2 regions of the Actinoplanes sp. NPDC049598 genome follow, and region 2 is predicted to be linked to the other one. Evidence: riboswitches for the same ligand, from Rfam matches in the RefSeq annotation. Region 2 holds a riboswitch; the other holds the start of a gene.
The links. Region 2 has a riboswitch for cobalamin ahead of AB0J66_RS49470 (VWA domain-containing protein). Riboswitches for the same ligand answer to the same signal wherever they lie in the genome.
Positions count from the first base shown of each region.

Region 1: linked by a shared signal. The riboswitch ahead of AB0J66_RS42090 (ABC transporter substrate-binding protein) and the one ahead of AB0J66_RS49470 (VWA domain-containing protein) in region 2 are both predicted to bind cobalamin.

Region 1 is NZ_JBFAOX010000030.1:69,585-76,687, reverse strand. It holds gene AB0J66_RS42110 (AAA family ATPase) at 121-2,121, shown strand; gene AB0J66_RS42105 (VOC family protein) at 2,246-2,995, shown strand; gene AB0J66_RS42100 (ABC transporter ATP-binding protein) at 3,000-3,770, opposite strand; gene AB0J66_RS42095 (iron ABC transporter permease) at 3,767-4,822, opposite strand; gene AB0J66_RS42090 (ABC transporter substrate-binding protein) at 4,819-5,745, opposite strand; cobalamin riboswitch at 5,855-5,991, opposite strand; gene AB0J66_RS42085 (DUF4229 domain-containing protein) at 5,986-6,336, opposite strand; gene AB0J66_RS42080 (hypothetical protein) at 6,348-6,782, opposite strand; gene mqnE (aminofutalosine synthase MqnE) at 6,807-7,103, opposite strand, start outside.
Region 2 is NZ_JBFAOX010000057.1:3,333-10,435, reverse strand. It holds gene AB0J66_RS49500 (hypothetical protein) at 1-415, opposite strand, end outside; gene AB0J66_RS49495 (MarR family transcriptional regulator) at 546-1,352, shown strand; gene AB0J66_RS49490 (hypothetical protein) at 1,321-1,473, opposite strand; gene AB0J66_RS49485 (cobalamin biosynthesis protein) at 1,546-1,944, opposite strand; gene AB0J66_RS49480 (cobyrinate a,c-diamide synthase) at 1,922-3,274, opposite strand; gene cobO (cob(I)yrinic acid a,c-diamide adenosyltransferase) at 3,268-3,867, opposite strand; gene AB0J66_RS49470 (VWA domain-containing protein) at 4,034-6,253, opposite strand; cobalamin riboswitch at 6,343-6,465, opposite strand; partial or broken gene AB0J66_RS49465 (hypothetical protein) at 7,078-7,103, opposite strand, start outside.

The sequences.
Region 1 (7,103 bases), on a different contig from region 2:
GTGTCGAGGGCCGCTCGACGGCCGTGGTGAGCATGCACCGCAGCGGACGTCCCCCCGCGCCGGCCATCGGAAAAGGCCGGATACGCGAGCAGCCAGGAACACCCTGCCTGAGGATGAACCGTGCCCGCTTTCGACCTGGACACCGAACTAGCAGACGAACGACGCCACCTGACCGAGTCGCGGGCCGCGCTCGCCCGGATGAGGGGGCGGGCCGAGGCGCTCTTCTCGACCGGCGACAAAGTGGCCGGTGACGCGTACACCGCGGAGCAGCTCGGCCGGCACATGGCCCGCCGTGTCAAGGAGCTGGCCGACGATCCCACCACGCCGCTGTTCTTCGGGCGGCTCGACATCGACGACGCGGCCTATCACGTGGGCCGGCGGCACGTCACCGACGACGCCGGTGAGCCGATGGTGCTCGACTGGCGGGCCCCGCTCTCCCGGTCGTTCTACCGGGCCAGCGTGCGGGATCCGCAGGGCGTGGCCGTCCGCCGCCGCTTCGGTTTCGTCAAGGGCGAGCTCACCAGTTTCGAGGACGAGCATCTCGACCGCGGCGAGGAGCTCGGCACGAAGAGCCGCATCCTGACCGCCGAGATCGAGCGCCCGCGCGTCGGCCCGATGCGTGACATCGTCGCCACCATCCAGCCCGAGCAGGACGAGCTGGTCCGGGCCGAGCTGGCCGACTCGATCTGTGTGCAGGGCGCGCCCGGCACCGGCAAGACGGCCGTCGGCCTGCACCGGGCCGCCTTCCTGCTTTATCTGCACCGCGAGCGGCTTCGGCGCTCCGGGGTGCTCATCGTCGGGCCGAACACGGCTTTCCTTTCGTACATCTCGGCCGTCCTGCCCGCCCTGGGCGAAGTGGAAGTGCAGCAGGCCACAGTGGACGAGCTGGTCGGGCGGGTGCCGGTCCGGGCGGTCGACGGCCCGGCGGCGGCGCTGGTCAAGAACGACTCCCGGATGGCCGAGGTGCTGCGCAAGGCCCTGTGGGGGCGGCTCACCAAGCCGACCGACCCGATCATGGTGTCCGACGGCTCGTACCGCTGGCGGATCGACGCCGAGCCGCTGCGCCGGATCGTCGACGAGGCCCGCCGTGAGGGCCTTCCCTATGCGGTCGGGCGCGACCGCGTACGGGCCCGGGTGGTCGGTCTTCTGCAGCGGCAGTCGGAGTACCGCACCGGCAACTCGCCGACCGAGGGCTGGCTCCGCAAGATGAGCAAGATCGCCCCGGTCACCGAGTTCCTGGAGAAGGCGTGGCCCGCCGTGACCCCCGAGGCGCTGGTGGCCGAGGTGCTGACCGACCCGTTCGTGGCCGGTGACCTGCTCAGCGCCGAGGAGCAGGAGGCGATCCGCTGGGCCAGGCCGCCCCGCACGGTCAAGGCGGCCAAGTTCACCGCGGCCGACCTCGTGCTGATCGACGAGGCGGCCGGCCTGCTGGAGCGCGCCGCCAGTTTCGGGCACGTGGTGATCGACGAGGCCCAGGACCTCTCCCCCATGCAGGCGCGGGCGATCGCCCGGCGCAGCGAGCACGGCTCGATCACGGTCCTCGGCGATCTCGCGCAGGGCACCGCGCCGTGGGCCGCCCCCCAATGGCAGGAGACCCTCGGCCACCTGGGCAAGCCGGAAACGAAGGTGGTCCCGCTGACGGTCGGGTTCCGCGTCCCGGCGGTGGTGGTGGAGCTGGCCAACCGGCTGCTGCCGGCTCTGGGCGTCGACGTGCCCGAGGCCGTCTCGCTGCGGCGCGACGGCGACCTGGTCGTGGTGCCGGTGGCCGAGCCGTCCGATCTGGACGCGGAGACACTGGCCGAGGTCACGGCGGCGCTCGGGCACGAGGGCTCGGTCGCGCTGATCGCGGCCGACGCCGCGGTGGACCGGCTGCGCGGTCACCTCACGGCCGCGGGCATCGAGCACGCGACCCCGGACGACGTCGACTCCGAGGCGCGGGTCACGGTGGTGCCGGCCACGGTGGTCAAGGGCCTGGAGTACGACCACGTGGTCGTGCACGAGCCGGCCGACATCGTCGCCGCCGAGCCGAAGGGCCTGAACCGGCTGTACGTCGTCCTGACCCGGGCCGTGTCCCGCCTGTCGGTGGTGCACGCGGCGCCCCTGCCCGCGCCGCTGGAGTGAGTCGGCTGGACGGCCACCCTTGAGGGGTCGCCCACTCCGCCTATCGGCGGGAGGGACGTCGTCGGTTCAGCTAGAACATTGACACTTAAGGCAGTGTTTAGATACGCGGTGTGATGATGCGGCGATGACCGCATCGACGCCCGGGACGCCCAGCTGGGTCGATCTCGGAACCGCCGATCTCGCCGGGGCGGAGAGGTTCTACACCGAGCTGTTCGGGTGGACCGCCGAGGTTTCCGGCGAATACATCACCTTCCTGCGCAACGGGCTGCCGGTGGCCGGGGCCGGCCCGCTCTACGGCGCCGGGCAGCCCACGGCCTGGAGCACCTACATCGGCACCGACGACGCCGACGCGGTGGCGGCCCGGGTGGCCGCCACCGGCGGCAAGGTGCTGGTGCCCCCGTTCGACGTGACCGACCAGGGCCGGATGGCGGCGTTCCTCGACCCCGGCGGCGCGCCGTTCAGCGTCTGGCAGCCCTGGGCGATGCGCGGCGCCGAGCTCTTCGACGTGCCCGGGGCCCTCACCTGGAACGAGCTGAACACCCGCGACATCGACAGCGCGACGGCCTTCTACCAGGCGGTGTTCGGCTGGCAGTACCGCAACAGCGCGATGGACGGCGCCCGCTACGTGGTGGCCAAGGTGCACGAGACGCCGATCTGCGGCATCCAGCAGATGCTGCCCGAGCTGTGGCCGGACGACGTCGGTCCGCATTGGATGGTCTACTTCGCCGTGCAGGACGCCGACATAGCCACCGACCACGCGGTCGCGCTGGGCGGCCGGGTCGCCCTGCCCCCGCGCAGCATCTCGATCGGCCGGTACGCGGTGCTCAGCGACCCTCAGGGCGGCCTGTTCGCGGTGCTCGCCGGCAACCGTTAGCCGGCTAGCTTCGTACCGGCACGACCAGGGGGCCGTGGTCGCCGTCGATGACGCGGACCCGTACGCGGTAGTGCTTGGCCAGGTTCTCCTCGGTGAGCACGTCGCGCGGCGAACCCGCGGCCACGACGCGGCCGGCGGCCAGCAAGACCATCTGGTCGGCGTACTCGCCGGCCGTGGTCAGGTCGTGCATGGTGGCCAGCACGGTGAGGGCGCGCTCGGCCCGCAGGCGGTCGACCAGCTCGAGGACCTCCTGCTGGTGGCCGATGTCGAGGGCGCTGGTGGGCTCGTCGAGCAGGAGGATGCCGGCCCCCTGAGCCAGGGCGCGGGCCAGGAAGGCGCGCTGGCGTTCGCCGCCCGAGAGGGTGTCGAGGCGGCGGGTGGCGAAGCGGGTCAGGTCGAGCTCTTCCAGCACCTGTTCCACCACCTCGAGGTCGTTGGCCGACTCACGACCGAGGGGCGGGACATATGGCGTACGGCCCAGGAGCACGTAGTCGAAGACCCGCATGCCGGGCGGGACGATCGGGGACTGGGCGACCGTGGCGATGGTCTTCGCGCGCTCGCGGCGGGGCAGGTGGTCGAGAGGGCTGCCGTTGAGCTCGACGGTGCCGGTGAAGGGCAGCAGACCGCCGATCGCCCGGAGCGCCGTCGACTTGCCGGCGCCGTTCGGACCGATCACGGTGACCCACTCGCCGCGGTCGACGTCGAGGTCGACGCCCTCCACGATGGGCGTGCCGTCGAGGCTGACCCGCAGGTCCGTAACCCGGATCGCGGTCACGAGGCGGCCGCCTGGCGGCTGGTGCGCAACACGACGATGAAGAACGGGGCGCCGAAGAAGGCGGTGACGACGCCGATCGGGATCTCGGCCTGACCCCCGGCGGTACGCGCCAGCAGGTCGGCCAAGGCCAGAAAGGCGCCTCCGAAGAGCACCGACAGCGGCAGGATCGAGCGGTAGCTCGGGCCGGCGAGCAGGCGCATCGTGTGCGGCACGATGATGCCCACGAAGCCGATCAGGCCGGAGACCGAGACCGCCGCCGCCGTGCCGAGCGAGGCGGCGACAATCAGCAGGTAACGGGACCGCTGGGGATGCAGGCCGAGCGCGCTCGCCTCCTCGTCGCCGACGGTGAGCACGTCGAGCTCACGCCGCTGGGACAGGACGATCACACCGGTCACCACCGCGTACGGAAGCATGACCAGCACGTCGTGCCAGCCGGCGGTGGCGAGCCGGCCCAGCAACCAGGAGTAGACCTCGCGCAGCGTTTCCACATGCTGCTGCATCAGATAGGTCTGCCCCGCGGCCAGGAACGACGACACCGCGACGCCGGAGAGGATCAGCGTCGACGGTGTGCGGTCGCGGCCCCCGGCCGCGCCGAGCAGCCAGGTCAGGGCGACGGCCAGCAGCGCGCCGGCGAAGGCGGCCACCGGCACGCCGAAGGGCAGGTTCGCGGTCGCGTCACCGCCCGTGGTGCCGGCCCGCAGCGAGATCACCGCGGTCACACCCAGCCCGGCCCCGGCCGCGACGCCGAGCAGGTGCGGGTCGGCCAGCGGATTGCGGAAGACGCCCTGGTAGGCCGCGCCGGCCAGGGACAGCATCCCGCCCACGAGCAGACCCAGCACGACCCGGGGCAGCCGCAGCTCGGTGAGGATGGCGATCTCACGGTCGGTGAGCCCGCTGTGCAGGTGCACGCCCGGGATCAGATTGAGCAGCTCCAGGATGACACCGGCCGGTGGCAGCGGAACCGACCCGAAGGCCAGCCCCGCCACCAGCGCGACGAGAACCGCGGCGGTACCTCCGAGGAGCCAGGCGGGCCGGAGACCGGCCGGTCTCACGCCGGGACCTTGGCCACCGCATCGGCGATGGAGCGGGCGAGGTCGACGGTGCGCGGCCCCCAGCGGGAGGCGATGTCGTCGTCCAGGGCGAAGACCTGGCCGGCCTTGACCGCCGTGACACTGCTCCAGCCCGTACGCTTCGCGACCGTCGCCGCCGACTGCTGACAGCACTTGCTGTCGGCCAGGAAGATCGTGTCCGGACTGGACTTGACGATCGCCTCCTGCGAGAGCTGCGGATATCCGCCCTTGGCGCCGTCGGCGTCGGCCGGGTCGGCGATGTTCGTCAGGCCGAACAGCGAGAAGACCGACCCGATGAACGTCCTGGACGTGACGGTGTAGAAGGTCGGATCCAGCTCGTAGTAGTAACTGAGCGGCTTCGACCGCTTCGGCACGCCGGCCACGATCTTCTCGATGTCGGACGCCATCCGCTCGGTCACCGCGGTCGCCTCGGCGCCGTGCCCGGTCAGCGTGCCGAGCTGCTTGATCTGCTCATAGGTCTGGTCGAGGCTCGCGGTGGCCGGCGTCTTGAAGACCGGAATCTTCAGCTTGTCCAGCTGCGCGACGACCTTGTCGATGTCGTCGGAGAGGACGACGAGGTCGGGATTCTTGGCCGCGATCGCCTCGGCGTTGGGCTTGAAGGCGGAAAGGTTGCTCTTGGGGGCGTCGGCCGGGTACGTCGACTGGTCGTCGACCGCCGTGACCTGCGGTCCGGCGCCGATCGCGAACAGCATCTCGGTCGCGGTGGGCGAGAGCGAGACGATCTTCTCGGGACGGGCGCCGAGGGTGAGACCACTGACGGTCACCGGGTACGAGGCGCCGGCGCTGGGCGTGGTGCTCGCCGGCGGAGTGTCGTCGCCGCTGTCGCCGCACCCGCCGGCGAGCAGCAGAGCGGTCGCCAGGGCGGCGGTGAGCATGCGTTTCATGAGGTCCTCCGGTCGGCCGGGTGCGTGGCCGACGGGTCGTCGGCCGGGTGCTTCGCCGACAGGGCCCCGGGGGCGTTCCGTCCGCGAGGCGCCCCTCCCCGGGAGCGCTTGATCGCGACCGCACCCAGGCGACCTGGCTCGGCCCTTGAAGGGCCTCACAGTTGCGGGACAGCGCCGGGTTCGCACCGGCTTCGCTGAGATGCGGTCCTTCCGACGCTAACTCACGCCGGGGTTCCGACCTTACTTCTCCACACTCTTGGGCTCGGCCTCCGCCTTGACCTCGTCCTTGTCTTCCGCCTCGGCCTTCTCCTCCGCCGGGGCCGCGCGGTCGCCGGCCGCCGCCGCGTCCTCGTCGCCGGCCAGGGCGGCGCGCAGCCGCTGTTTCTCCGCCGTGCGGCGGGAGGCGACGCCGACGAGCTGCTCGTTCATCTGGTTACGCCAGGTGGCGAGCAGGAAGTACGACGCGACGGCCGAGACGACCAGCGCCACCATGGCCCGGACCAGGAAGTTGAGCGGCACCGGCAGAAGCGCCGCGAAGACGACCACGAACAGGCCGAGGCGGCCCAGCGAGTACTTGACGGCGGGGTTCATGACTTCTCTCTCTAGCCCGTGCGGTGGTCGAGCCACCGCAGGCCGTAGAACCAGATCAGGCAATAGACGACCGTGGCCCCGAAGGCCCCGAGGAGCCCGCTGACCAGGGTGGGGAACTCGAACTGGGACGACGCGAAGCCGGCCAGGGTCATCCCGGCGGCCACGCCGAAGCCGGTGGCCAGCAGCGCGACCACGACCCGGGGGGCGCCGAAGCCCTCGGCCCGGAACTCCTCGACGAACAGCCACACCGGAAGGATCACGGCGAGCCAGCCGCTCGTGTGCCCGAACTCGGAGACGTGCGTCAGCGACAGGACCGCCTCGAGCAGGAGCAGCACGACGGCGCCGGTGACCAGCCCGGCCATCGCGGTGCCGAGCAGGTCACCGATCGTGGCCAGGCGTCCGCTGGCATCGCGGCGCGGGCGGCGCGCACTCTTCGTATCCGACATGACAACAAGCAGGGTACGCGCTTGTCAGGCCCAGACCTTCTGCGGCTCGGCCCGGCGGCTCGCAAGCGTGGGCGCCTTCTCGTACTCCCGGACCACCTCGTAGCGCGTGTTGCGCTCGACCGGCTGGAAGCCGGCGTCCCAGATGAGGTTGAGCAGGTCGTCACGGTGCATCGTGTGCGGCGTGCCGTACGAGTCGGCATCGTGGGTGATCTTGTATTCCACCACCGAACCGTCCAAATCGTCCGCTCCGAAGTTGAGCGACAGCTGGGCCACCGACAGGCCGTGCATGACCCAGAAGCACTTCACGTGGGGCACGTTGTC
Region 2 (7,103 bases):
CCCGTCGCAGCAGGGGCGGCAGCAGCACCTCGCTGGTGTCGTGCCGGCCGGTCCAGTCGGCCAGCTCGGCCGCCTCGGTGACGACCCGCCACCCACTTGGCACGGTCGGGCTTTCCACACCGGCTTCCCGGTACATCCAGGTGGCCTCGAACAGAACCGACAGGCCCGCGCCGGTCAGGTCCATGGTCGCGAAGCTGTCCTTGACTCCACAGTGTTCCCGGGCCTCGAGCCGGGCCGCCACCTGTGAAGCGGTCACCTCGGGCTCGACCACCACCGCATCGGAGTGCAGCGGCGGCGGAGGCTCCAGCGCGCTCCACAGCCCGTCGGTCAGGACCGAGCCGACCCCGTGCAATGTGCACAGGTCCTCGTACCAGCCGACACTGGCGTCGACCGCCGTACGCAGCCGATCATCCATATCTCCACCCCCGCGGGTTGTCGTATTCGGGCGGCGCCCTTCGTAGCCAGGTGGGAAGGCTGCCACGAGGTCGCCGCCGACGACAGGGAGATATCGAGCGATGCCGCATCCCCAGGCTTAGATCCACCGGATGTCCGAGCTCGTCGAGCCGATCGGAACGATCACCTTTTCCGAGGTGCCGAACGAGGCCTTCCTGGCCCTCGGCATGCGCAACTACTGGGACGGCTACTTCGCCGGCCGCGCCGCGCCGCTGGGCCTCGCCCCGCCCGAGGTGGTCCACGCCGTCTTCTACAACTTCGCCGACGGCGAGGTGGCCCGCCACATCCCGTGGGTCTGGGGCAAAATCACCCCGCAGGAGGCGATCGCCGTCCGCGAGCGGGGCAGCGCCACCGCGCTGCGGCAGAGGATCGGGAAACTCGCCGGCTCCCCCATTCTGATCCGCCTGGCCGACCTCGCCACGCGGGCGGCGCTGAGCGCGCCGGCAGAGGGCCGGGTGCTGTACGCGGGCCTGCGCGCGCTCGCCGTACCCGAGGAACCGGTGGCCCGGCTCTGGCACGCGGCGACGCTGCTGCGCGAGCACCGCGGCGACGGCCACAACGCCGCCCTGGTCGCCCACGGCGTCGGCGGCACCGAGGCCCACGTGCTGCTCGCGCTCACCCTCGGCTTGAAGGCGCACGAATTCGGCCGTCTGCATCACCTGCCGAAACAAAAGCTCGACGCTGTCCTGGACGGTCCGCGCGACCGCGGCCTGGTCGACGCGGCCGGCGACTTCACCGAAGCCGGCCGCGACACCAGGCAGCGCATCGAGGACCTCACCGACCGGCTGGCCGCCCCGGCCTACGACGTGCTCCGCCCGGCCGAGCTCGACGAACTCATCGCGGGCCTGGAGCCGATCGCGGCGAAGATCAGTAGCGGCGGCGGTTCTGCAGACGGGTGAACAGGCCGCGCAGGCGGCGCTGGTTCTCCGGCTTGGCCAGCTGGCGGCGGCCCTGGTCGACCAGCCGGCGGCCCTGCGGGCTCTGCAGGAACGTGCTGACGCGCTGGACCAGCGTGGGCATGTGGTGCCTCCTCAAGATGCGGTGGCCCCTTTTGTTACCCGCGGGAACCGCGTTGTAAGCATCGGCCGGGTGTCATCCGGAACGCACCCGGACGACCGCGACCGTGACCGACCGGCAGATCGTCTTGGGGACGAGCAGGATGCCGCCGGGTCCGGCCACGTGCAGGGCGGCGGCCTCGGCCACGCTCGGCGTGCCGGCCATCGCCGCCACCGCCGGGCTCGGGTGCGGGACCGGCTGCGCCGCGAGCACCTCCGCCGGCACGGCCGTCAGCCGCCAACCCAGGTCAAGGGCCAGCAGCCGTACGCCCGGATCGCCCGCCCGGCGATCGACGGTGGCCAGCACGCCGACCGCGGCCGGCGTCACTCCGGCCGCGGCCAGCACCTGGTCGACGGCCGCTCGGAGGTCGGCCGCATCGGCGCCGCGGCGGGCGCCGAGACCGACCACCAGGTCAGCCGATGGCGCCGACGACACGTTCGGCGATCCCCGGGTTGCCGGCCCAGTGCAGGTGCAGGTAGGACGCGTGCACCGACGGCGTGGCGAAGCCCTCGGGGTCGGCGCCCCGCCACTGCCAGGCCGCGCCCCCGGCCGGCGAGAGCAGCAGGCCCGACCGCGGGTGCACGGCCGTGCGGTGGAACTCGTGCCCGGTCACCCGGGTGCCCGCCGGCGCGAGCGGACTGTCGGCCAGCGCCACCGCGTCGCGGTAGCCCAGCGTGAGCGACGGCGTCATCGCGGCCTCGGCGTCGATCACCCCGCACATCTCGGCCCCGTCGAGCGAGCGGCACAGCCACAGCAGACCCGCGCACTCGGCCACGATCGGATCGCCGGCCGCGGCCAGCGCCCGTACGGACGCCCTCAAAGGCTCGTTGGCCGACAGCTCCGCCGCGTACACCTCGGGGAACCCGCCGCCGACGACCAGAGCCCGCGCCCCCTCGGGAAGCTTCTCGTCGCGCAGCGGGTCGACGGTCACCACCTCGGCGCCCGCCCCGGTCAGCAACTCGCTCGTCTCCGCGTACGCGAAAGAGAAGGCCGGACCACCCGCCAGCGCCACCACCGGGCGCCGGGCGGACGGCGAAGCCGACGCCGGACTCCACGGCTCGACCGCGAGCGGCGGGGCCGAGGCCGCGATCGCCGCCACCTCGTCGAGATCCACCGAGGCGGCCACCAGCGCGGCCAGCGCCTCCACCGACTCGCGGGCCTCGGCCCGGCGCTCCGCGGCCGGCACCAGCCCCAGGTGACGCGACGGCGCGGCCACCGCGTCGGCCCGCCGCAGCGCCCCCAGGACCGGCGTGCCGACCTCCTCGCAGGCGTCCCGCAGGATCGACTCGTGCCGGTCGGAGCCGACCCGGTTGAGGATCACCCCGGCGATCCGCACGTTGCCGAAGCTGCGGAAACCGTGCACGAGCGCCGCGATCGAACGCCCCTGGGCCGCCGCGTCGACGACGAGGATGACCGGCGCCTCGAGCAGCCCCGCGACCTGCGCCGTGGAGCCCGTCTCGCCGGCGCCGGTGCGGCCGTCGTACAGCCCCATCACGCCCTCGACCACCGCCAGCGACGCCCCCTGGCTGCCGTGGGCGAACAGCGGGCCGATCCGCTCCTCCCCCACCAGCACCGGGTCGAGGTTGCGGCCCGGCCGCCCCGCCGCCAGCGCGTGATAACCGGGATCGATGTAGTCCGGCCCGACCTTGAACGGCGCCACCGGCACCCCACGCCGTGCGAAGGCCGCCAGCAGCCCGGTCGCGACCGTCGTCTTGCCGTGCCCGGAGGCCGGCGCCCCGATCACCACCCGGGGGATGCTCACCATTCGATGCCCTGCTGTCCCTTGCGCCCCGCGTCCATGGGGTGCTTGATCTTCGTCATCTCGGTCACCAGATCGGCCGCGTCCAGCAGCGCCGGCGGCGCGTCCCGGCCGGTGATCACCACATGCTGGGTGCCGGGCCGCTCGGCCAGCGTCGCCACGACGTCGTCGACGTCGACCCAACCCCACTTCAGGGGGTACGTGAACTCGTCGAGCACATAGAACTTGTGCGTCTCGGCCGCCAGGTCACGCTTGATCTGCGCCCACCCCTCGGCCGCCTCCGCCGCGTGGTCCCGTTCGGTGCCGGCCCGCTGGATCCACGACCAGCCCTCACCCATCTTGTGCCAGGTCACCGGCGCGCCCCCGGTGGCGCCGAGCGCCTTGAGCGCCGATTCCTCCCCGACCCGCCACTTCTCCGACTTCACAAACTGGAAGACCCCGACCGGCCAGCCCGCGCTCCACGCCCGAAGCGCCATCCCGAACGCCGCCGTCGACTTCCCCTTGCCGTGCCCGGTATGCACCGCCAGCACAGCCTGCCGCCGACGCTGCCGCGTCGTAAGCCCGTCCTGGGGCACGCTGACAACTTTCCCCTGCGGCATCAGAGACCCTTCCTGTACGCGACGAGCACACCGACCCGGCCTTCAGCGCCGACCTCGGACCCCACCGGCGCTCCGAAGCCCCGGCCTTGCGCGCCCACCCGGGACGTCCCCGGAATCCGGAAACCACGATCACGGCCTCCTGGAAGGTTCCAGGTCATTCGCGGCATCAGGCGGCCCGGCGCTGCGGGGTGGCGGCCCGCGCCTCGAGGGCGTCGAGCGGCATCAGGTCGGCCTCGAGGGCGGTGGCCAGCCGGCCGGCGAGGTTGAGCCGGATGGGGCCGGCCTCGCAGTCGACGACCACGGTGGAGACTCCGGCGAGCAGCGGCGCGACCGAGACCGGGTCGGGCCCACTGGTGGCCCGGCCGTCGGTGACGACGATCAGCAGCGGCCGGCGGCGCGGGTCGCGGCGGCGCTCGGTGGCGATGGTCGCGGCGGCCGTACGCAGCCCCGCGGCGAGCGGCGTACGCCCCCCGGTCCGAAGGCTCGCCAGCCGCATGACACCCACCTCATGGCTGGAGGTCGGCGCCAGCACCTGCTCGGCCTCATGCCCCCGGAACGTGATCATCCCGATCCGGTCCCGCCGCTGGTAGGCGTCCCGCAGCAACGACAGCACGGCCGTCTTGACGATGGTCATCCGCTTGCGCGCCGCCATCGACCCGGACGCGTCCACGACGAACAGCACAAGATTCGCCTCCCGCCCGACGTGGACCGCCTCTCGCAAATCCCGGGGGTCGACAGCCCGCGAGCGACTCACCAGGGCGCTGTCGGTGCCCCCCAAGCGCCCGATTCCGGCAGCAGCCGCAGCCGCCTCCCGAATCCCAGCGCCATCGCTTCTCACACGCCTGGCCCCGCCGAGATCGACACCCGAGTCGACCTCCGTGCGCGAGCCAAGGTCCACAGCGGGGCCGGTTCCTTGATCGGCGGCGCGACGGTGGAGGGCGGCGCGGAGAGTGGCCGGCAGATGTGGGGCGCCGGCGAGCTTGCCCTGCGGGACGCGGGAGCCGACGACCCGGCCCCGGCGCGCGTAGGCCGGGGAGCGCTTCCCGGCATGGCCGCCCACACCACGACGGGCAATGCTGAGATTCCGGGTGCGGAAGGCGGCGCCGGTGGCGGCCGGTGCCTGGGCGGCGGCTTCCTGCTTCTGCTGCGGGCCGTCGGCCGGCGTACCCGGGGCCGGGGCGCTGCCGTTCGGCGGGGGCGCGGAGCCGCCGCCGTCCTGCTGGGGGGCGGGGCCGCGGTCGTCCGGGCCGGGACCGCCGTCGCCGGGGCCGCCGCCGGACGGTGGCGGGTCGTCGTCGGGGTCGGGGCCGTCGCCGTCCTGCTCCTCGGCCTGACGTTGCTCCTCGGCGCGCTCCTGTTCGGCGCGTTCCTGCTCCAGACGCTCCTGCTCGAGCCGCTCCTGCTCCTGGCGCTCCGCCTCGGCCAGGGCCTCGTCCAGCTTTTCCTCATCGGTGCCGGGCGGGTCGAGCGGGTCGCGGCGGCGGCGGTGCGGGAGGGCGAGGCGGGCGGCGTCGCGTACGTCATCGGCGGTGACCACATCGCGGCCGTGCCAAGCCGCCAGGGCGACCGCGCAGCGGGCGACCACGATGTCGGCGCGCATCCCGTCGACGCCGTAGGCCAGGCAGACCCGGGCGATCCGGTCAAGCTCCGGGTCGGGCAGGGCGACATGGGACAGCCGGTCCCGCGCGGTCCTGATCCGGGCCGCCAACTCGCGCTCCTCGGCGGCGAAGCGGGCCGCGAAACCCGCCGGGTCCGCCTCGTAGGCCAGGCGCCGCCGCACCACCTCGGCCCGGTCGGTCGCGTCGCGCGGCGCGGCCACCGTCACGACCAGGCCGAACCGGTCGACGAGCTGCGGGCGCGGTTCGCCCTCCTCCGGGTTCATGGTGCCGACCAGCAGGAAGCGGGCCGCGTGCTTGACCGAGACACCGTCACGCTCGACGTGGGCCCGGCCCATGGCGGCCGCGTCCAGCAGCAGGTCGACCAGATGGTCCGGGAGCAGGTTGACCTCGTCGACGTAGAGGACGCCACGGTGCGCGCCGGCCAGCAGCCCCGGCTCGTACGCCTTGACCCCGTCGGCCAGCGCCCGCTGAATGTCCAGCGTGCCCACCACGCGGTCCTCGGTCGCCCCGACCGGCAGCTCGACCAGCGACGCCGGCCGGCGGAAGCTCGGGCTGTCCAGCGCGTGCGGCCCGTCCGGGCAGTCGGGGTCCGGCGCGGCCGGATCGCAGGCGAACCGGCATCCCCGCACGACGGCGACCTCCGGCAGCAGCGCGGCCAGGGCCCGGACGATGGTGCTCTTGGCGGTGCCCTTCTCCCCCCGGACCAGCACCCCGCCGACAGCGGGCGAAACGGCCGTGAGCAGGAGCGCAAGTCGAAGGTCGGCCATGCCGACAACGGCCGGGAACGGGTACGGCGTCACGCGGATCCCTTCTGTGCGGGTGTCCACGCCCACACGATGAGTGACACGAGCGGCCGGAGTCTCCTGACTCCCGGATCAGCGCTCCCCGCACGCCTTCCAGCCTGGCCGGCCGTGGCTACTCGACGGATCGCTCCCCGGTCACAGTGGCGGGACCGCCCCGGACTCGCACCGGGTTCCTCCGCAACCGCTCCCCGCAACTCTTTCCTACCGCCGACCACCCCGTCAACGCGGGGTGATTTCCACCGCTCCGCCCACGCCGGCCCCAGGAGCCGCTCCCCCCGTGGTGCTCCGCGCCGATCAACCTCCCGCCCGCCGCGCCACCCGCAGCCGGGGCGGCTGGCAACGGGGGCGGCTGGCAACGGGGCGGCTCGCAACGGGGGGCGGCGGCGCAGGCGGCCGCCGAGTGGACCGGGCGCCTTCGGCCGCCCCTCGGTGGCGCGGTCGAAGGCAGGTCTTGGTACGGGCGGCGGCGCGGCGCGGCGGGGAGCGGGCACGGCGTGGCGCGGCGTGGCACGGCACGGCGGGGCACGGCGCGGTCGGGGCGCGGCATGGCAGAGCGCTGTGCGGCACGGCGCTGCGCAGTGTGGGCGCGGAGCGGGGCTGCGCGGGCACGGCGGGGCACGGCGTGGTCGGGCCGCGGCACGACAGAGCGCTGTGCGGCACGGCGCTGCGCGGTGAGCGCGCGGAGCGGCGCTGCGCGGTGAGGGCGCGGAGCGGCGCTGCGCGGTGAGGGCGCGGCACGGCCCGGCAGGGCGGGCGCGGCGCGCGAGCGCGCGGCACGGCGCTGCGGGTCACGTCCGCTGGCGTGGTGTAGGAG